Regions from separate parts of the Brevibacillus sp. B_LB10_24 genome, predicted to be linked through region 1. Evidence: riboswitches for the same ligand, from Rfam matches in the RefSeq annotation. Region 1 holds a riboswitch; each other region holds the start of a gene.
What was found. Region 1 has a riboswitch for S-adenosylmethionine ahead of ACI7RC_RS17410 (methionine ABC transporter ATP-binding protein). Riboswitches for the same ligand answer to the same signal wherever they lie in the genome.
Positions count from the first base shown of each region.

Region 2: it holds a riboswitch for S-adenosylmethionine, as region 1 does, so the genes downstream of both, metX (homoserine O-acetyltransferase MetX) here and ACI7RC_RS17410 (methionine ABC transporter ATP-binding protein) in region 1, are expected to answer to the same signal.
Region 3: it holds a riboswitch for S-adenosylmethionine, as region 1 does, so the genes downstream of both, metK (methionine adenosyltransferase) here and ACI7RC_RS17410 (methionine ABC transporter ATP-binding protein) in region 1, are expected to answer to the same signal.
Region 4: it holds a riboswitch for S-adenosylmethionine, as region 1 does, so the genes downstream of both, metH (methionine synthase) here and ACI7RC_RS17410 (methionine ABC transporter ATP-binding protein) in region 1, are expected to answer to the same signal.

Region 1 covers NZ_JBJQOQ010000020.1:5,952-11,399, reverse strand. Annotated here, with positions in the region: gene ACI7RC_RS17425 (calcium-translocating P-type ATPase, SERCA-type) at 1-1,047, shown strand, start outside; gene ACI7RC_RS17420 (hypothetical protein) at 1,118-1,369, shown strand; gene ACI7RC_RS17415 (LCP family protein) at 1,579-2,484, shown strand; SAM riboswitch class I at 2,583-2,697, shown strand; gene ACI7RC_RS17410 (methionine ABC transporter ATP-binding protein) at 2,770-3,783, shown strand; gene ACI7RC_RS17405 (methionine ABC transporter permease) at 3,787-4,461, shown strand; gene ACI7RC_RS17400 (MetQ/NlpA family ABC transporter substrate-binding protein) at 4,501-5,352, shown strand.
Region 2 covers NZ_JBJQOQ010000006.1:7,370-12,817, forward strand. Annotated here, with positions in the region: gene ACI7RC_RS07665 (succinate dehydrogenase cytochrome b558 subunit) at 1-270, opposite strand, end outside; gene ACI7RC_RS07670 (DUF2507 domain-containing protein) at 747-1,223, shown strand; gene metX (homoserine O-acetyltransferase MetX) at 1,290-2,354, opposite strand; SAM riboswitch class I at 2,442-2,551, opposite strand; gene ACI7RC_RS07680 (aspartate kinase) at 2,664-3,905, opposite strand; lysine riboswitch at 4,087-4,278, opposite strand; gene uvrC (excinuclease ABC subunit UvrC) at 4,373-5,448, opposite strand, start outside.
Region 3 covers NZ_JBJQOQ010000002.1:259,671-265,118, forward strand. Annotated here, with positions in the region: gene ACI7RC_RS04020 (S8 family peptidase) at 1-1,135, shown strand, start outside; gene ACI7RC_RS04025 (hypothetical protein) at 1,254-1,742, shown strand; SAM riboswitch class I at 1,807-1,907, shown strand; gene metK (methionine adenosyltransferase) at 2,034-3,245, shown strand; gene ACI7RC_RS04035 (sensor histidine kinase) at 3,648-4,793, shown strand; gene ACI7RC_RS04040 (response regulator) at 4,810-5,448, shown strand, end outside.
Region 4 covers NZ_JBJQOQ010000047.1:29,066-34,513, reverse strand. Annotated here, with positions in the region: gene ACI7RC_RS25835 (deoxyribonuclease IV) at 1-491, shown strand, start outside; gene ACI7RC_RS25830 (hypothetical protein) at 553-939, shown strand; gene ACI7RC_RS25825 (hypothetical protein) at 978-1,460, opposite strand; gene ACI7RC_RS25820 (YjcZ family sporulation protein) at 1,733-1,828, opposite strand; SAM riboswitch class I at 2,008-2,106, shown strand; gene metH (methionine synthase) at 2,188-5,448, shown strand, end outside.

The sequences.
Region 1 (5,448 bases):
ATGATCACGGGTGACCACAAGATTACGGCAGAGGCGATTGCCCGGCGTATCGGCCTTTTGCGCGGGCTGACCGGCGTACTGGAGGGGCGCGAGTTAAATGAGATGAGCGATGAAGAGCTGGCAGCCTGTGCCGACCAAATATCCGTCTACGCCCGCGTTTCTCCCGAGCATAAACTGCGAATCATCCGCGCTTTGCAAAGCCGCGGGCACGTAGTGGCGATGACCGGCGACGGGGTCAATGACGCTCCGGCGATCAAGAGCGCCGATATCGGCATTGCCATGGGAATTACCGGCACGGATGTGACCAAGGAAGCGGCCGATCTGGTCCTGCGCGATGACAACTTTACCACGATTGTCGCCGCTGTGGAGGAAGGCCGCAACATCTACGACAACATCCGCAAGTTTATCCGTTACCTCTTGGCATCCAACGTCGGTGAGATTCTCGTCATGTTCTTTGCGATGATGATGGGGATGCCCTTGCCGCTCGTGCCGATCCAGATTCTCTGGGTCAACCTCGTCACAGACGGATTGCCGGCCATGGCGCTGGGGATCGATCCGGCGGAAAGAGATACGATGTATCACCAGCCCCGCAGCAGGCATGAAAATATCTTTGGCAGGCGATTGGGCTGGAAGATCATCAGCCGCGGCTTTTTGATCGGGGTCATGACACTGGTTGCCTTTTGGCTGACGCTGAATGAGGATTCAAGCAACCTCACCCACGCCCAGACAGTGGCGTTTACGACCCTGGTGATGGCGCAGTTGATCCATGTGTTTGACTGCCGCAGCGAGCATTCTGTCTTCCACCGCAATCCGTTCGAAAACAAGTACCTCGTTTGGGCTGTCATATCTTCCTTGGCGCTTGTCCTGTGTGTCATTTACATTGACCTGTTCCAGCCGATCTTTAAGACGATGCCGCTTTCTTTCCGCGATTGGGCATTGGTGCTGGTGGCGGCAGGGGTGCCGACCTTTGTAGCCGGAATCGGGGGTGCGCTGCGGTCCAATTACGCGGACGCATCAACGGCAAAGCGGCAAGGCATGGCCCGTTGACGGAAACGAAGAGAAAACAAGGGGACGCGGCACTGCATTCGGCATAGGTTAGCACAAAGGAGGGGATGCGATGGAACTATTCGCATTCACGCTTGCGCTAGCTTGCTCGATCATCGCGTACTATCTGGAGCAGAAATGGTGGGTGACGCTGCTTCGCACGACAGACAAACTCGTATTCCTGGCTTGGAAGGCTTATCTGGACGAGGCCGGGATTGAATACAAGACGAGGATTTACAAGACGCTGAATGGAGACGCATTGCAAACCGTTTATTTGTTGAAGGTGCCGGCGCAGGATAAGCTGAAGAGCTCCTTATTCAAGTAAAGAAGCAGGATAAAAGTCATTTGGATACCTCAAAGGTATCTTTTTTTTCCTAAAATTATGGGTGTGTCATTTCAAACTCATATAGTATACTAAGTGGATAAAGTGACAAATTGCGACATATGATGCGGTCATGATGTGAGCGCCAAAAAAGACAGGTGGTACTTTTGAGACGAAAACTAAAACGCATATTTGCCGTGCTGCTTTTGGTGATGATAGCCATTGGGGGCTATTACGGATACAGCTTCTACACGTTTGCAAAAGATATTCAACAGCCCAACATTGTGAAAGACCCGGATTCGGGCAAGAAGCCGAATAAAGAGCAAATTCCTCTCTGGGGCGGGAAAGAACGCGTCAACATCCTGATGATGGGGGTTGATGCGAGGGACCGCAATGAAGTGCCGCGCTCCGACAGCATGCTGCTGGTCAGCATCGATCCTGTCGGCAAGACGTATGATATCTTTTCCATCCTGAGGGATACGTATGTCGACATACCCGGCTACGGAGAATCGCGGATCAATGCGGCGCTGGGACATGGCGGGCCGTCGCTGGCGATGGAGACGGTAAGCCAGTTTACGGGAATTCCCGTCAACTACTACGTGATTACCGACTTTGAAGGGTTTAAGAGTTTGATCGACGCCGTCGGCGGTGTCGATATCGATGTCGAGAAGAACATGTACTACCGGGATCCGGGAGACAAAGGGAAGTACGACATCAATCTGAAAAAGGGACTGCAGCATCTGGACGGGGACAAGGCGCTCCAGTATGCACGGTTCCGCCATGATGCGACGTCCGACTACACCCGGACGGAAAGACAGCGCAAACTGCTGACTGCCCTTGCCGATCAATTGCAGAGCGGCATGTCCGTCATCCAGCTGCCTAACATTTTGGAAAAGGTGAGTCCGTACGTCCAGACCAACCTGACGTCCATGGATATGATCAAACTGGCCGGCCTGTGCCTCACCTTACACAAAGCAGAAGCGGAAGGGTATCAGCTGCCCCAGCCGAATGCTTTCCAGGAAGTGAACCGCGGCGGTTCTGTGCTGCTGCCGTCGATCCCGGATGTGCAGGCTTTCGTTCGGGAGAAATTGCAGCATCAGTCGGCTGATCCTTCGTAGAGTCAGTGGAAAATAGATTTCCATTGACTTTTTCCGGGCATTTCGAATATAATCCATTTTGTATTTAAACGTGAATTCTTAACATGATAACGGAATTCTTCTTATCAAGAGAGGCGGAGGGACAGGCCCTATGAAGCCCGGCAGCCGGCCCATTCAACGGATGGGTGTCGCGGTGCCAATTCCTACAAGATGACGAATCTTGAGAGATGAGAAGGGGCGGATTTGCATACAACCCCTTTTTCATTTTGGAAAAAGGGGTTTTTTTCGTGACAGGAGGTGATGTGGTTGATTCGTTTAGAGAATCTTCACAAGGATTATAGAGTAGACGGAAAAATGGTGCCGGCGCTGCGCGGTATTGATCTTTCCATAAAAAAAGGCGAGATATACGGGGTCATCGGACACTCCGGCGCCGGAAAAAGCACACTGATTCGCTGCATCAATCTGTTGGAGAAGCCCACTTCCGGCCGCGTCCTGATAGATGGAGTCGAGCTTACTGCGCTGGACGACGGGAAACTGCAGCAGCAGCGGCGGCAGATTGGAATGATTTTCCAACACTTCAATTTGCTGTCATCCGCAACCGTGGCAGACAACATCGCTTTCCCGCTGAAGCTGGCAAAAACACCGAAGGCCGCAATCGAGCAGAAGGTGACTGATCTGTTGGCCCTCGTCGGACTGCAGGAGCATCGGAACAAATACCCATCCCAATTGTCCGGCGGGCAGAAACAGCGTGTGGGAATTGCCAGGGCACTGGCGAACGACCCCAAGGTGCTGCTCTGCGACGAAGCCACTTCGGCGCTCGATCCGCAAACGACGAATTCGATTCTCGCGCTTTTGCTGGATATCAACCGCAAACTGGGGATTACCGTCGTACTGATTACGCACGAAATGCACGTCATCCGGTCGATATGCGATCGGGTAGGAGTGATCGACGGGGGGAAGATCGTCGAGTCCGGCAAGGTGGTCGATGTCTTCCTGAAGCCGCAGCATCGCGTAACCAGAGAGTTTGTCGAGCAGGTTGCCGATTCTGTCGAGCTGAAAGAAGCAGTTTCCCACGAAAAGTCGGCGAATGACCGCACGATCATTCGCATCACCTTCTTGGGTGAACAGACCTATCAGCCGATTTTATTCCAAACGATGCAGGAGACGGGGACTTCCTTCAACATCCTGCAGGGAACGATATCCCGCATGAAAGAGACCCCGTACGGTCAGCTTGTCGTTGAGCTGGAAGGCGACGCCGAACGCGGCAGACGGACGATTGAATCGCTGCGAGGGCGCGGGCTTGAAGTGGAGGTGATCTAAAAAATGGAGCAGCTTTGGCAGTTATTGGCAGACATTGACTGGGAAGACATCAGCCAGGCGACGATTGACACCTTGGCCATGCTCGGCTTCTCCACACTGTTCACTGTCGTAATCGGCCTGCCGCTGGGCATTCTGCTGTTCCTCAGCTCGAAGGGGCAGCTGCTGCAAAACCGGTTTTTTTATGCCATTGTATCCTTTATCGTCAACGTCCTTCGTTCTGTTCCGTTTATCATCTTGATGATCCTTCTGATTCCTGTGACCAAGTTTATCGTGGGCACATCGCTGGGGGTAAAAGGCACCATACCGCCGTTGGTCATCGGAGCCGCGCCCTTTTTCGCCCGGCTCGTGGAGACCTCGCTGCGCGAAGTGGACCGCGGAGTGATCGAAGCGGCACAATCCATGGGAGCGTCCAACTGGCAGATCATCCGGAGGGTCCTGCTGCCGGAGTCGCGTCCCGGCCTGATCGCAGGAATCACGATCACAACTGTAACGCTGGTCTCCTACACGGCGATGTCAGGTGTGATTGGCGGCGGCGGACTGGGAGATTTGGCCATTCGCTTCGGTTATCAGAGGTTTCAAACAACCGTCATGATTGTCACTGTCGTAATTTTATTGGTGTTGGTTCAAATCCTGCAGATGCTGGGGGATCGACTGGTGATCCGTTTCAGCCGAAAGTAGGAGTCACAATATATAAATCCTTAAGGGGGAAAAGAAATCATGAAAAAATGGATCGTATCCGCGCTTGCTTTAACGCTGGCACTCTCGCTGTCCGCTTGCGGCAGCAAAAACGAATCTGCACCGGCCTCGAATGCCTCGTCTGGTGGCGATGCCGGAGGGGAAAAACAACAGGAGGTAACTCTGAAAGTAGGTGCTTCCCCGACCCCGCACGCGGAGATTCTGAAGTTTATCCAGCCGAAGCTGAAGGAAGAAGGCATCAATCTGGAGATCAAAGAGTTTACGGATTACGTCCAGCCTAATGTGCAGTTGGACGAAAAGCAGTTGGACGCGAACTACTTCCAACACCTCCCGTACCTGGAGCAGTTCAATAAAGACAAAAACATGGACCTTCAACCGGTCGTAGCTGTACACATCGAGCCGTTTGGCGCCTATTCGAAAAAATACAAGTCCCTGGACGAACTGCCGGAAGGCGCAACCATCGCTCTTCCCAACGATCCGACCAACAACGGACGCGCACTGGCTCTGTTGGAGAAAAACGGCGTAATCAAATTGAAAGAAGGCGTTGGCATTTCCGGAACGGCCAAAGACGTCGTGGAAAACAAGAAAAACGTCAAGTTTAAGGAAGTAGAAGCAGCCATGCTGCCGCGCGTCCTGGATGAAGTAGATCTGGCCCTGATCAACACCAACTACGCCCTGGAAGCCAATTTGAGCCCGACGAAAGACGCACTGGCAGTGGAAGACAAGGATTCTCCATATGCCAACTACCTGGTGGCTCGTCCTGACAACAAAGATTCTGACGCCATCAAGAAGCTTGCAGAAGCGTTGAATACACCAGAAGTAAAGAAATATATCGAAGAGCAATTTAAAGGCGAGATTGTACCGGCGTTTTAATACGGCCCGGCTGACCGCTAGGAAACCCGTTTGCGACAGTTGCAAACGGGTTTTTTCATTTATACACTTTTATCTAGATGTAAAAGAGTATGAAAC
Region 2 (5,448 bases), on a different contig from region 1:
ATAACCGTAATTTCTTACGTTGTTCTTCGATTGGAACGCGTAGTACAAACCGTAAATCGCATGGAACAGAAGCGGAAGATAAATAAAAAGGAATTCAGCAAACAGCAAAAACGGAATGCTTTCCATCGTTCCCGCTGCTCGATTGAACGCTTCGGCTCCTTTCGTCGCCTGGTAGTTGACCGTTAAATGAACCAGCAAAAATGCACCTACTGGAAATAAGCCTAATAATGAATGCAGCCTATGGTTAAAAAATTGACGGCTGTTCGCCATGCTGGGCCCCCCTTGTGATCAGTCCTCGCTTATTTCTTTGAAAAACGTAACCATCAAACCCTAACCTCTTCTCCACTATCCTGTCCCATTGATAGTCCGGTTAGACTCATTCTTTCACTACCGCCAAGTAAACTATTCATCGCCATCCCCCCCTCGCCGGACAGGCTTTATGTAAACGATTTCTGATCCGGACGGTGAAGCTTGTCCGAATTTGTCAAATTGTAGAGAATAGGCGTTTGGTATCTGACCACAACCATTTTACCCCTGTCTCTACAGAGCGTCAAGCGATTGATGAACTGAATTCATCTTTAGAATAAACGCAGTCAGACAGAAAAAATAAGCCGACAGCGGCACGGTACATCAAAAGCTTGCCGCGGGCTTTTGGACAGCTCTGTAACTTGGCGGGTCAAACCTGTCATGTCCGCATTCTCCGGCTCATATTGTAGTAACAATCCCAACAAAAAGGAGCCGAAACGATGCGCCAAACGATCGATCCGCTTGCTACCCTCCTCGCCCCTGACGTAATCGCCCGTGCGGAGCAAATGAATATGCCCTACCTTGGCTATCATTTTTTGCGTGAGACGATGACGCAAAAGCTGCTGGGTGAAAGCGAACCGCCAATCCTCTACTGGTTGGGCAAAGACATCGGCAGTGAATTTGGGTTAAAATCCGCCGCTGACTTGCCCATGCTGTTCATCCGGCTTGGGCTCGGAAAGCTTGATCTGGTGGAGGAAACCTCTGACTACTGTCAATTTTCCCTCACCCATCTGCTCTACGACCACCTTCCCGGCAGCCGGCTGAAACATTCCCTTTCCTTCGAGTGCGGGATCATCGCCGGAGCAATGGGCCGCTGCTTGAAGAAAAAGGTGCGGGCAGAGCTTGTCATAAGTCCCATTGTACCCGGCAAACAGCGCCTTGTCACCATCCATGTCTATTCGGAGGACAAGCACTAGGCAAAACGAGGACTCCGCCTGCATTCCGGCGGAGCCTTTTTGCTTGCTGCCGATCCCAGCCTGCTTTCATCTGTCGAAGTAAGGCTTGATAATCCTCCCCATCTTCTGAAATTCAACCAGAAACCCGTCGTGGCCGTATTTGGATTCCATCAGGTAGAAGTCGATTTTCTTCCCCAGGCGTTCCATCAGATCTGCCATATCTCGCTGATGCGAGTCAGGGTAGAGCAGGTCGCTGTCAATGGCGATACTGACTACCTTCGCCCGGACACGGGAGAGCGCCTGTTCGATGCCTCCCCGGTTTACCCCGATGTCGTGCGTATCCATCGCCTTGAGCAGGGTGAGATAGCTGTTGGCGTCAAAGCGGTCTACCAGCTTTTCGCCCTGATAGCGCAAATAGCTTTCGATTTGAAACATCGTCTGGGACGGATCGGAATCATTGGTCGCCTGCAGGCTTCGCCCGAACCGCTCCTCGAACAGCTCCGCCGTGCGGTAGGTGATCATCCCGATCATTCTCGCTACCGAAAGCCCCCGCCTCGGTCCGGCCGCAGGGTAGTAATCGCCGCCCTGCCACTCGGGATCAGATTGGATCGCCTGACGGGCCGCGTCATTATAGGCGATGGCGATCGCCGAAAACCGCGAACAGGTGGCAATCGGAAGGGCCAGCTGCATCATCTCCGGGTACTCGGTCATCCACTCGTACACCTGCATCCCGCCGACAGATCCGCCGATGACCGCATAGAGCTGTTCGACACCGAGGACCTCCAGCAGCCGGCGCTGCACCCGGACCATGTCGCGAATCGTGATGAACGGAAATCGCGAGCCATAGGGCTTGCCGTCTTCGGGACACAAGCTGGCCGGTCCCGTCGTGCCGTAGCAGCCGCCAAGTACATTGCTGCAGATCACGTAATACTTGTTGGTGTCGATCGGCATGCCTGGACCGATCAACCCCTCCCACCACCCGGCGCGCTGTTCGTCTCCAGCTACGTAGACATCTCCGGTCAGCGCATGGCAGACCACCACGGCGTTGTTCGCCTCGCGGTCATATGTCCCATACGCCTGATACCCTACTTCTACCTGCCGAATACATTCTCCTGATTCGAGAACCACATCCCCGATTGCCACACGTTTCACTTGCGCTTCCCCCTTGCCGATTAAAAGAAAAAACAAACCCCCTCTTCTTTGGAGAAGAGGGGGTGCAACAGACATCCCGGTCACCCACTCTTATCTCTCAAGTGCACGCTGTTACACTTGTAGGATTTAGCACCTCTCCGCTCTTGCGGGGTTGCCGGGTTTCATCGGGCCAGTCCCTCCACCACTCTTGATAAGAGTCTTTTGTGAAATTGTCAAACTACACCAAACCATAGCCATTTTAAAAACTTTTCTTAATCATACGCCGGGAGTCTTTTCCTGTCAACCGCCAAACGGAGATTTTGGGGCTCCTCAGATGCCGTGAACGACCGCTTCCTCTGCCACGTCAAGCCCGAACGCCGTATGCAGGGTGCGCACGGCCAGGCTGGTCTGCTCGGCGGGAATGACGCAGGATACCTTGATGTCGGAAGTAGAGACCATCTTGATCGAGATGTCCTGCTCCGCAAGCTGTTGGAACATTTCGGCGGCGACGCCCGGATTGGTGATCATCCCTGCGCCGACGATCGAGACCTTGGCCAAGCCCGATTCGTGCTCCACCTTGTCAAAGCCGAGTGCTTCCTGAAAAGCGGCCAGCGTTCCGAGTGTCCTATCCAGATCATCCGAAGAAACGGTGAAGGAAATATTGGTGACGGCGGCATCGTACGAGCTTTGAATGATAATGTCGACGTTGATTTGGGCACCCGCCAAGGTGTTGAACAGCCGCGACAACGTCCCAACTCGAGCCGGCATTCCTACGACGGTAATCTTGGCGATATCTTCATCGTGGGCAACACCGCTTACTACTCTTCCTGTTTCCATATCGGCAGCCTCCTCTACGCAAGTTCCTTCTTCTGGTGAAAAGCTTGATCTGACCACTAATTTCACCTTGTATTTTTTCGCCGCTTCCACGGATCTGGGATGAAGCACCCCGGCACCGAGGATCGCCAGCTCCAGCATTTCATCGTACGAGATGCTGTCCAATTTTTGCGCCATCGGAACGACGCGCGGGTCGGCGGTGTATACACCGGATACATCGGTAAAAATTTCACATTTATCCGCCCGCAAGCTCCCGGCCAGCGCCACGGCAGTCGTGTCTGATCCGCCGCGTCCCAATGTCGTGATTTCGCCTTTTTCGCTGATCCCCTGAAAACCGGCGACGATGACAATGCGTCCCCGCTGCAGCTCCGAACGTATCCGGGCGGGGTCCACTTCCTGAATTCGGGCTTTTCCGTGCACGGATTCCGTGGCGATGCCCGCCTGCCAGCCGGTCAAAGAGACCGCCTCATATCCTTTTTGCTGCAGGGCCATGGCCAGCAGTGCGATGGAAACCTGTTCGCCCGTCGTAAGCAGCATATCCATTTCCCGCGCTGACGGATTGGGTGAGATCTGTCTCGCCATCTCGATCAAAACGTCTGTCGACTTCCCCATGGCCGAAACGACCACCACCATGTCGTTGCCCGCGTTTTTATACTCAATAATCCGGTCTGCGACCCGCATGATGCGTTCGACAGTCCCCACCGAGGTGCCGCCGTACTTTTGCACAATCAAACCCATTCTGGCTTCTCTCTCCTTCTCTCTTGGATCCGATACGTAAATCAAGTGGGTAAACGTCTTATTGTCAGAAATGATTTAAAAAAGGCAACGACGAGGATGTAACCTGCCGCTGCCACGTGTGGACATACCGGTTCCTCCTTCCCTACTCCGAGCAGCAGTCAGTATCAAACAGACTCCTGTTCAGTGAGTTAGCTCTCCATCCGGGTGATAGGCAATCACGCGGATGACAGTCCTGCGCTTGTTCAACGCAGACCCAGCACGGCAGATGTCGAGCAAATCGGCCGCACTTCGGCGAATGCCCCTTTCCCGCTCCCGTCGTCGATGCCCGCATCTCGAAGAGGGTACTCATGGCCTTCGCGCCTCTAGCTCACTTCTGCGATTCGGTTGGGAGCTTTAACTCTCCAAACGAGGGAAGTGAGTTCTAGTTATTCATTTGAAAGGGATTATACCACGTAAACAAGCGGCGTTCAATTCATTTTGCGCAGATACTTGATGATTTCACGCGCCAATTTGTCACCGAATCCCAATTGCCGATACTCCTCTACACTCGCCTGACGCATCCGTTCGATCGACCCGAAGTGTTGAAACAGCAGCTTTCGTCTCCGTTCGCCAACGCCTGGAATCTCGTCGAGCTGTGAGCTGAGCAGCGACTTGCTGCGGGCACTCCGGTGGAAGGTGATCGCAAAACGGTGCACCTCGTCCTGAATGCGCTGCAGCAGGTAAAACTCGTAACTGTCCCGTTTCAGCTCGACAGGCGCGGGCGGGTCGCCAAACAACAGCTCCGCGGTTTTATGTTTCTCGTCCTTGGCCAGTCCGCACACCGGAATGTACAGCCCCAGCTCGTCCTGGAGCACTTCCATCGCCGCGCTGATCTGCCCCTTGCCGCCGTCGATGACGATCAGATCGGGCAAATCCTGGTTCTCTCTCAGGAGCCGAGTGTAGCGGCGGCGGATCACTTCACGCATCGAACCGTAATCGTCCGGTCCGGTTACCGTTTTGATCTTGAACTTGCGGTATTCTTTCTTGTCCGGACGGCCGTCGGTAAAGACGACCATCGCCGAAACAGGCTCCACGCCCTGAATGTTCGAGTTGTCGAACGCTTCGATGCGATGGGGCACGCTGATACCCAGTATGTGGCCGAGGTTGTGCACGGCCTGGACAGTCCGCGCTTCATCCTTGGACATCAGCGAGAATTTTTCTTCCAAGGAGAGTCTCGCGTTTTCGCAGGCCATCTGCACCAGCTCGTGCTTTTTGCCCCGCTTCGGCGTCAGCACTTTGACCCCCAGCCACTCTGCCAGCAGCTCCGGCTCGCTTTCCTGCGGCAGGAGAATCTCTTTTGGCAGGGCCTGTTGTTTATCGTAGTAGAATTGGGTCACGTACGACATGAAATCCTCTGTCTCGTCCGCGTAAAAAGGAAAGGCCGCCGACTCCCGCTCGATCATTTTTCCCTGGCGCATGTAAAACACCTGGACGCACATCCAGCCTTTGTCCGTCGCAAAGCCGATAATATCCCGGTCTACCGTGTCTATCAGGGTGATCTTCT
Region 3 (5,448 bases), on a different contig from region 1:
GGACAAGCAGTACGGGTATGGCCTGTTAAATGTCGGGCGTGCCGTGAAGACAAAATTGCCCGCTGACATTAACGGGCCGAACAACACCCAGGCCACCGCGACTGCGTTTCCCATCGAATCCCAGGTGCGAGGGGAGCTCAGTTCCAATAATCCGATTAGATGGTTTTACACGGACATCCCCTATGATGGCAAATTGGTTTTTACGACAAAAGTAACGCCAAGCTCCGGATCGGCTATTGCAGCAACTTTTTATCGCAATGGCGATTCACCCGTTACTTACTATGTAGGCGGAGGCAAGACCCTGACCGTGCCGGTGAAGTCCGGCAAGCTCTACTTTAAATTGGAACGGGGGAGCGGGGCCGGAACTTACTCATACGTATTCGAAAGCAAATTCATGATCAATCCGGACAAGTATGAGCCAAACGACGATCAACAAACGGCACGGCCGCTGCCGCCCGGCAACCACATCACAATCGTGGGGAATTTTGACAAACCGGGGGATTATGATTGGTTTTCCTATTACGTACGCGAACAAGGGAAGCTAAATATCACGGTTTCTGTCGATACCAAACGAATCGATCCCGTCGTCTACGTAGTCAAGCAAGGAAGGCCCGATCAAAAGTTTGACAATGGTACCGCCGCCGACCCGACGGAGCGGATCAGTATGGAGGTTTCACCTGGCAAATACTATTTTCGCGTGAGTGACTATTGGAACAATGCTGTGAACGGCGAATACATATTCGACCTCTCCTACTTGCCGGAACGGCGGGATTACAACGAACCGAACGACACGCCGCAGTTGGCGACCAAACTGGGCAGCGGCACCTTGATGACCGGGACGCTTCCGTCGAAAAACGATCAGGATTGGTTCCAATTTGAAGTGGCCAAAGATTCACTGGTGACGATTGACGCGCCGCAGGTCCCGGTAACCTGGGGACTGCACATGGTGCTGTACGATGAGAAGCTGAAGACGATCATATCGGTCCCGGATGTGGCGGAACAGGCCGCCAAGGGGGGGCATATCACCCAGCTCAAATTGGCCAAGGGTACTTACTATATCCTTCTGACCAGCACCAATCCATTTAAATACGATACCTACCGATTGACAGTCGACCGCGAGCCGATAGGCAAATGACCCGGTCATGCTTCAGGCAGTGCTTTTTCTGACAGGAAGAGGTTTGAAATACAGATAAGCGGGACGCCGTTTGGAAGGGGCGTTCGAAACGGAAACACCTTTAGGGAGGAGATCAGCAATGAAAAACGTACGTACCAGTTTAACAGCGGGAATTCTCATCGGCGGGATGATTTTTGCCAGCCAGGCCTGGGCGGATGTAGCCGGGGCCCCTGGCTCGGCAGACGATCCTGTCGTGACGAAGAGCTATGTCGATCAGAAAATCCGCGAAGCGCTCGGCGGAGCTGCACCTGTCGGTGGTGGGGAGACCAACAGCGGGGGAACGGCAGCCACAGGTTTACAAGTAGTGGAACTGCCGCCTGGCAAGATCCTGTACGGCTTTGAAGGAACGGAATTCATCGTTCGAACCGGAGATGTTCTTTCGGTAGCAGGGGTAAACGGAGACGGACTTACAGATATTACCGCGGGTGCCGATTTGCGGGCGGGGGATCCGGTCGAGCGCAATCACTTGCTTTTGATCGCCCGTTCCGATTCGCGAGGGCTGCAGATTGTCCCGGGATCTAAAGTGAAAACCTACGTGATCGTCCGCGGCAAATACGAATTAAAATAACAGCCAGGCACTTATGGATTGACACGTATGAGAAAAATGTTTATTCTATTAGGCGAAAGGGATACTCTTATCCAGAGTAGGTGGAGGGACTGGCCCGATGAAACCCGGCAACCGTCATGCGCGGTGCTAACCAGCAGAGTGGTTACCCATTCTGGCCGATAAGAGGTTAGGGAACGCAAACAAAGAGCACCTTTTCCTCCATATACGGGAAAAGGTTTATTTTTTGTCGTGATAGAAACCCGACTCGGCTACCAAAACTATATCTGTATGGAGACAAAAGGAGGAAGGCTCATGGCATTGCAAAAAGGTCGTCGCCTGTTTACGTCGGAATCCGTTACAGAAGGACATCCGGACAAGATTTGTGACCAGATTTCCGACTCTGTATTGGACGCGATTCTGGCAAAGGATCCGAACGCACGCGTAGCGTGTGAAACTTCTGTTACAACAGGTCTTGTATTAGTAGCTGGGGAGATTACTACAAATACGTATGTGGATATCCAAAGGCTTGTTCGCGATACAATCCGGGAGATCGGCTACGATCGTGCAAAATTTGGCTTTGACGCGGATACGTGCGGCGTGATTACGGCGATCGGCGAACAGTCTGCCGATATTGCCCTCGGTGTCGATCAGGCACTGGAAGCGCGCGAAGGCAGCATGACTGATGAGGAGATCGAAGCGATTGGCGCAGGTGACCAGGGCTTGATGTTTGGTTTTGCCTGCAACGAAACACCGGAATTGATGCCGCTTCCGATCAGCATGGCTCACCAACTGGCTCGTCGTCTGACAGAGGTTCGCAAAAATGGCACGCTGTCTTATCTGCGACCGGACGGGAAGACACAAGTGACGGTTGAGTACGATGGGGATAAACCGGTTCGTATCGACACGATCGTCATCTCTACTCAGCATGCACCAGATGTAAGCTTGGAGCAAATCAAGAAGGATCTGACCGAACAGGTAATCAAGCCGGTAGTGCCTGCTGACCTGCTCGATCAGGAGACGAAGTACTTCATCAATCCAACCGGCCGTTTTGTCATCGGCGGCCCACAAGGCGATGCCGGCTTGACTGGCCGCAAGATCATCGTCGATACCTACGGCGGGTATGCCCGTCACGGCGGCGGCGCTTTTTCCGGGAAGGATCCGACCAAGGTGGACCGTTCTGGCGCCTACGCAGCTCGTTATGTCGCGAAAAACATCGTAGCTGCCGGTCTCGCGGAAAAATGCGAAGTGCAGGTCGCCTATGCGATCGGGGTAGCACAGCCCGTATCCATCAGTGTTGATACTTTTGGAACAGGGAAAATCTCCGAAGAGGAACTGGTGAAGCTGATCCGTAAGCATTTCGATCTACGTCCTGCCGGTATCATTAAGCAGTTGGACCTACGCCGTCCTATCTACAAGCAGACAGCTGCATACGGACATTTTGGCCGCAACGACCTGAATGTGCCGTGGGAGCGTACAGACAAAGCAGATGCACTGAAACAGGATGCTGCTGGTCTGGCCATATAATAATCTGTATCCACAAGAGGAAACGCCTGGCAAAAGCCGGGCGTTATTTTTGTTATATGGGGAAAATCCCCTTGGCATATGGAAAATCCATCCTGCGATGGATGCCAATGTATTAAAGGGTTTCTCAGGTTTATGTCGAAAAAGTAACGGTAATCATCTATGCCATTTTCCTTGATTCTGCGATTTTATGTTACCATTAGTTATACGAGTTATTTTTTGTTACCAGAGAAAAGCAAAAAACTATACAATTTCTGCACAATTTTTGCAACCTTTTTCCCCTGTTTTACCGTCTAAAATACCGTAGGCAAAATGATCTAGTATTTTTGATCGACAGGTGTGCACAGAGCAGTTTAAACTTCCCCGAAAACTGGGTATAGAAAGCATTGTAAGATGAGGTAACCAATGGATATAGACATCAGCCTCCTGGATGGAGTCATTAAAAAAACAATTCAAACGGTTGAGTCAAGCCAAGAGCAGATCTTTGAGATTGCGGAAAGCGCCCGGCGAGAGAGGAGCGCCGTTCAAAACGAGATCGCAGAGGTACGCCAACAAGTGTACGCTGTCGTCGATCTGGTCGATACTCTTGACCTGAAATACCGCAAGTCCCGTGCCATGCTGGCGATGGTGAGCCGTAATTTTCACAGTTATACCGAAGAGCACATTCACCAGGTCTATAAAGAAACCAATGATCTGCAGGTCGAATTGTCACTTGGTCGGGAGAGGGAAGCGACTCTGCGCCAGCGCCGCGATGAATTGGAGCGGCGGCTGCAAAATCTCGAAGCGACCATCGCCAAAGCTGAACAGTTAATGACACAGATTGGCGTTGTCTTGGGTTACCTAACCGGCGATTTTAGCAAGGTAGGGGAAGCGCTGGAAACAGCAAAACAGCATCAACAAATGGGGCTTCAGATCATTCAGGCGCAGGAGGAAGAACGAAAGCGGGTGGCCCGCGAGATTCACGATGGCCCGGCCCAATCGATGGCCAACGTAGCCTTGAGGATGGACATAGCCGAGAAGATGTTAAAAAATGAACAAATCCAACAGGCTTTAGGGGAACTTCAAGAGTTGAAAGAGATGGTGCGACTCAGCTTGGCAGATGTCCGCCGGATCATTTTTGACTTGCGCCCGATGGCGCTGGACGATCTGGGATTGATTCCGACATTGCAAAAGTACGTACAGACCTTCGAGGAACGGACCGGTACCACCGCCGAGCTCGTGATATTCGGGCGGGAACAGGACATCGACGATGCCTTTAAAACGCCGTTGTTCCGCCTCGTCCAGGAATGCCTCAACAACGTGGCCAAACACGCAAAGGCAAAGGTCGTCCATGTAAAACTGGAACTGCAGCACGATAACGTATCGCTTGTCGTAAAAGACGACGGAGTCGGATTTGATGTAGTCGAGCGCCGCAATCAGTCTTTCGGACTGATGGGAATGAAGGAAAGAGTGCAGCTTTTGAATGGTACCATGGAGGTTGCTTCGGCACCGCTAAAAGGAACAAAGGTGATGTTTCAAATTCCGCTGAAGGCCAAAATGCAGCAAAGCTAAAGGAGGCAGGAGAGGGATGCAGAAACAATTAGAAGAGATAAGTATTGTACTGGTAGATGACCATAAATTGTTTCGAGAAGGGGTTAAGCGCATTCTGGAAATGGAGGGCGGCTTTAAGGTAGTCGGAGAGGGATCCGACGGCGAAGAGGCCACATACCTGGTAGAAGAGCATAAACCGGATGTCGTTTTGCTGGATATCAATATGCCCAATATAAACGGCGTATCGGCTGCCGAGAACGTCATCGAATCAAACCCGCAAACGCGTATCATCATTTTGTCTATCCACGACGACGAAGGGTACGTGTTCAGAACGCTGCGCACCGGTGCATCCGGGTATTTGTTAAAAGAGATGGAAGCGGAGGATCTGGTCGAAGCAGTCCGCGTTGTCGCCCGCGGCGGGTCATACATACACCCGAAAGTAACAGGCAAGTTAATTGACGAGTTTCGGCGTTTGAGCGTACAAGAGGAAGCAGTCGGCCGTCCGCTGACGATGGAAAATACGCCTGTCTTGGATGCTCGCGTCATAGAGTCACTGACGCGTCGTGAGCGCGAAGTGCTGCAGCTGATGGCAGAAGGAAAGAGCAACCGCGCGATCGGGGAGTTTTTATACATCAGTGAAAAGACGGTAAAAAACCACGTGAGCAGTATTTTGCAG
Region 4 (5,448 bases), on a different contig from region 1:
TCTACGGCTACCAACGGATGATCGGCATGCTAAACGAGGTCCTGGGCAGGTGGGAGGGCCAAGCCCTGGTCCTGCTGGAGAACAACGCGGGGCAGGGTGGGCGGATGGGGACGACCCTGGAAGAGTTGACCGAAGTGCGCAGCCTGCTGGCCCATCCGGAAAAAATCGGCTTTTGCCTCGATACCTGCCATGCCTTTGCCAGCGGCATGTGGACGGGCGGAAATTGGCCGCAAGTGGCTGAGAAAGCGAGGGGCATGGGCTACCTGTCGCATTTGCGGGCCGTGCATCTCAACGATTCCCGCTACCCGTCCGCATCGCGCCGCGACCGCCATGCCAACATCGGGCAAGGCGAGATCGGGGCTGAATCGTTGGTGGAACTTTTGCAAACCCCGGAAGTAGATGAACTTCCCGTCATCCTGGAAACGCCGACTCCCGCATCGGGATCTCACCGGGAAGAGATCGCCTTGGTAAACCGTTTGCTCGATCGCTAGTTCGATCGCTGGTATCTTTGCCCTGCTTCGTGCTAAAGTAAGGTGTGGAGGCGATAGCAAAGTGAAGCGATTGGTAAAAGTGACAATCCGGGATTTTTCCGCGATTGCCGAAAACCTGAATGAACCGGGCGAACTGGCCCTCTATGAGTCGGCGAACGGACGTACATACGAAGCCGAGATTGAGCCGGATGGCTATGCGGTTGTCGACGTGACCGATGAAGATTACATCGAACTGGCTCCCGGCGAATACCAGATCATGATCGAAGAGTGGACGGCGGCAGGAAAGCTGGGTGAGCTCACCCTCGAAACCAAATCCGACCCTGAGAACGACATGAACCTGCTTTACCGCGGGGTGGACGCCGACGGCCGCGAGGTGCAACAAGCCCAGTCGCTGCCCAAGCAGGTAGTATCGCAGCTGGCCAAAACCTGGTTTGGCAGCGGAAAGTAAAAACAGCAGCAGGTATCGCACCTGCTGCTGTTTTCCTTTCAACATGACGGCTTCTTGCGCTGTGCTTCCAGCTCGTCGAACAGTTTTCTGGTCAGGGCCTCCTTGTCTGAGGAGTGCTCCCATTCCGATTTAAAGCGGCGCAGCGATTCCAGCAGAGATTGCTCTTCCTCGGCAACGGCAAATGACTCGAAGTTCTCCTTCGGGTCGAACCACATCAGCCGATCGTCGAGCCCGCTGCGAAGATACGTTTCCTTCCAGTGGTCCGGAAACGAATAAGGCTGCTCGGCGAGGACGATCCCCAGCACGTCGTCTGATTGGAGCGGGAGAAAGTAATCGTACTGGTCTTTGTAACCGCCTTCGGACAAGCGGAGTATCTCCAGCGTATAATGCAGGTAATGCTGTCCAGTTTCTTTGTCTTTGACAATCTGGTACCGTTCAAAATCGTTTTCTTTCAGCTTGTTTACCGTGTCCAGCTTGGCCATAAATGCATCTCTCGGAAAAAATTGGGCATGCTCGTTCATCCGTGTAACCCCTTTGTCATTCATCGTACGGTTTAGCTTCATGGTAGCAAAAAGCGGTGCTGCTGACAAATCGAAAAGGCAGTGAACTCGTTCAGCTTCGCTGAACATCGGGGAATCAGATGGGGACTCTACCCCACCTGATTCAAGGCCCACCTATAGAGGTGGGGGTCTTAACCCAATAAATCGATATCGAATAAACTCGGGGAACTGCAGTCCCAAACAAAAAGAGCCGCGGCAATGACCGGGCTCTTCTGGCATTTGTTTGATACCGATTAGTTGTCTGTGCTTCCCACGATTACGAGTAGAATAAACAGCACCAGCACGACGGCGAAATTTTCGAAAAACCCTCCACAGAACGATGTGCTCATTTCTTGTTCCTCCTCCTTTCGATTATGCTCTAGTGTATACACTTTTGACTAGTTTGTTGTGGGCAGGTATCTTGGTGCCCGGCAAAATGGGCTGATCACCATTCAGCCTGAAGACCGCTCATTGACGAAGCAGCAAGCAAATGCTAATATATAATGAATAAAAAATTGCATGACAAGTACTCTTATCAAGAGAGGTGGAGGGACTGGCCCTGTGAAGCCTCGGCAACCGGTATCTGGTGCCAATTCCAGCAAAGCGCGCTCGCTTTGACAGATAAGAGAGGAGCATAGTCATTTTGTGCGCAATCCTCTTCTTATATGCCGGGAAGAGGTATTTTTATGTCAGAAAGAGGTTATTTACGATGAGCAAACCGAGTTTTCAAGAGCAACTGTGTCGTAAAATTCTCATATTGGACGGCGCGATGGGAACGATGCTGCAGCAGGCAGACCTGACAGCAAAAGACTTTGGCGGCGAGGAGTATGAAGGCTGCAACGAAATCCTCAACCTCACCCGGCCGGATGTGATTCGCTCTATACACGAAAAGTACCTGGAAGCGGGAGCCGACATCATTGAGACCAATACATTCGGGGCGACTACGGTGGTGCTAGCCGAGTACGACCTGCAGGAGAAGGACGAAGAAATCAACATAGAGGCTGCCCGGATCGCCCGTGCTGCGGCGGATGCGGCATCCACTCCCGAGTGGCCGCGCTATGTAGCCGGATCGATGGGTCCGACGACCAAGACGCTGTCACTGACGGGCGGGGTTACGTTTGAAGGGCTGGTAGAGACCTACTACCGCCAGGCCAAGGCCTTAATGATCGGCGGAGTGGATGTGCTGCTCTTGGAGACGTCGCAGGATACGCTGAATGTGAAAGCTGGAGGGATTGGTATCCGCCAGGCCTTTTCCGAGCTGGGACGGGAAGTGCCCGTGATGATCTCAGGCACGATCGAGCCGATGGGCACCACCCTGGCGGGCCAAAATATCGAAGCGTTCTACGTTTCCATCGAACATCTAAAGCCGGTGTCGGTCGGTTTAAACTGCGCGACCGGACCGGAGTTCATGCGCGACCATCTGCGGACCTTGGCCGACCTGTCCGGGTGCGGTGTAAGCTGCTACCCCAATGCCGGCTTGCCGGATGAAAACGGACACTACCATGAATCGCCGCAATCCCTGGCTGCGAAGATGGCCGCTTTTGCCGAAAGAGGATGGCTCAACATCGCCGGAGGCTGCTGTGGAACGACGCCGGAACACATCAAGGCGATGGCGGAGGCGCTCAGCGGCTACGAACCTCGTCCCTTGGAATCCAAGCCGCTTGCCGCGGTGTCGGGGATCGATGTCGTCTACGTGGAGGAGGACAACCGGCCGCTTTTGGTCGGCGAGCGGACAAACGTCATCGGTTCGAAAAAGTTCCGTGATCTGATCGCCGCCGGACAGTATGAGGAAGCGTCCGATGTCGCCCGCGCCCAGGTCAAGCGGGGGGCCCACGTCATCGACGTCTGCCTGGCCGACCCGGACCGGGACGAACTGAAGGATATGGAGAACTTTCTCGGCTATGTGGTGAAAAAGGTAAAAGCTCCGCTGATGATCGACTCGACCGATGCTGAAGTGCTGGAATTGGGGTTGAAATTCTCGCAGGGCAAGGCGATCATCAACTCGATCAACCTGGAGGACGGATTAAAGCGCTTTGAAGAAGTAGTGCCGCTCATCCATCGCTACGGCGCGGCGGTCGTCGTGGGGACGATCGAGGAGTCCGGGATGGCGGTCACTCGCGAACGCAAGCTGGAAGTGGCGAAGCGCTCCTACGATCTCTTGGTCAACCAGTTCGGGGTGAAGCCGCAGGACATCATTTTTGACCCGCTGGTCTTCCCGGTCGGGACAGGGGATGAACAGTACATCGGATCGGCGTTGGAAACCGTCGAGGGAATCCGCCTGATCAAGCAGGAGATGCCGGAGTGCAAGACGATTCTCGGCGTCAGCAACGTCTCGTTTGGTTTGCCGCCGGCAGGTCGGGAAGTGCTGAATGCGGTCTTCCTGTACCATACGACCCTGGCCGGCCTGGATTATGCGATCGTCAATACGGAGAAGCTGGAACGCTACGCTTCGATTCCGCAGGAGGAGCGGGAGCTGGCGGAAGCGCTGCTGTTCAGAACCAATGACGAGACGCTGGCGGCCTTTACGGATTTTTACCGCCAGAAGAAAGTAGTCGTAAAAAAAGAGGCTTCGACGCTGACCCTGGAGGAGCGATTGGCCAATTACGTCGTGGAAGGCTCGAAAGAGGGCCTGATCCCCGACCTGGAGGAAGCGCTGAAGAAATACGCTCCGCTCGATATCATCAACGGGCCGATGATGGCGGGAATGGAAGAGGTCGGAAGGCTGTTTAACGCTAATCAGCTGATCGTCGCGGAAGTCCTCCAAAGTGCCGAAGTCATGAAGGCGGCAGTGGCGTTTCTCGAACCGCTGATGGAGAAGACGGAATCGGCCACCAAAGGAAAGGTCCTGCTCGCTACCGTGAAGGGGGACGTCCATGACATCGGCAAAAATCTGGTTGAAATCATCCTCTCCAACAACGGGTACAACGTGGTGAACTTAGGCATCAAGGTACCGCCGGAACAGTTGATCGCCGCTTGCCGGAGCGAAAAACCGGATATTGTCGGATTGTCGGGCTTGCTTGTCAAGTCGGCGCAGCAGATGGTGGTGACGGCCCAGGACATGCGTTCGGCGGGCATCGATGTGCCGCTGCTGGTGGGGGGAGCTGCGCTGACGCGTAAATTCACCCAAAACCGGATTGCGGCCGAATACGACGGGCTGGTGCTGTATGCCAAGGATGCCATGGACGGTCTCGACCTGGCCAACAAACTGCAGGATCCGTCGGCTGTAGAGGCGATCCGTGAAGAACAGTCAAAAGCCAAGGAAGCAGCTGCGGCGGCTGCCGCAACAAGCGAGCAGGCACCAGCGGGATCAGGCAAATCAGGCGTGAAGCGATCCGCGGTCAGTCGAACCGCCCCGATTTTCGTACCGCAGGATTTGAAAAGGCACGTTTTGCGCGACTATCCGATCAGCCATCTGCAGCCGTATATCAACCTGCGGATGCTGCTCGGTAAGCATCTGGGCGTTCGCGGCAATGTCGACAAGCTGTTGGCTGAAGGAGACGAGAAAACCGTTCAATTATACGGCGTCGTGGAAGAACTGCTGCGCGAAGCGCGTGAGGAAGGCTTGATCCGGGCCCATGGCATGTATCAGTTTTTCCCGGCGCAAGCCGACGGCGACGATATTCTCGTCTACGATCCTGCCGATCAGACCCGGCTGGTGGAACGCTTCACCTTCCCGCGGCAGCCGGAAGAGCCGCATCTCTGCCTGTCCGATTTTCTCCGTCCCGTCGAAAGCGGCGAGATGGATTACGTTGGGTTCCTGGCTGTCACCTGCGGACACAACATTCGCGAACAGTCGACCAAGTGGAAGGAGAGCGGCGATTACCTGCGGTCACACGCGCTGCAGTCGGTCGCCCTGGAGACGGCAGAAGCCTTTGCCGAGCGGGTTCACCAGTTGATGCGGGACGTCTGGGGCTTCCCTGACCCGGCAGAAATGACGATGGCTGAGCGCCTTGGGGCGCGGTATCAAGGA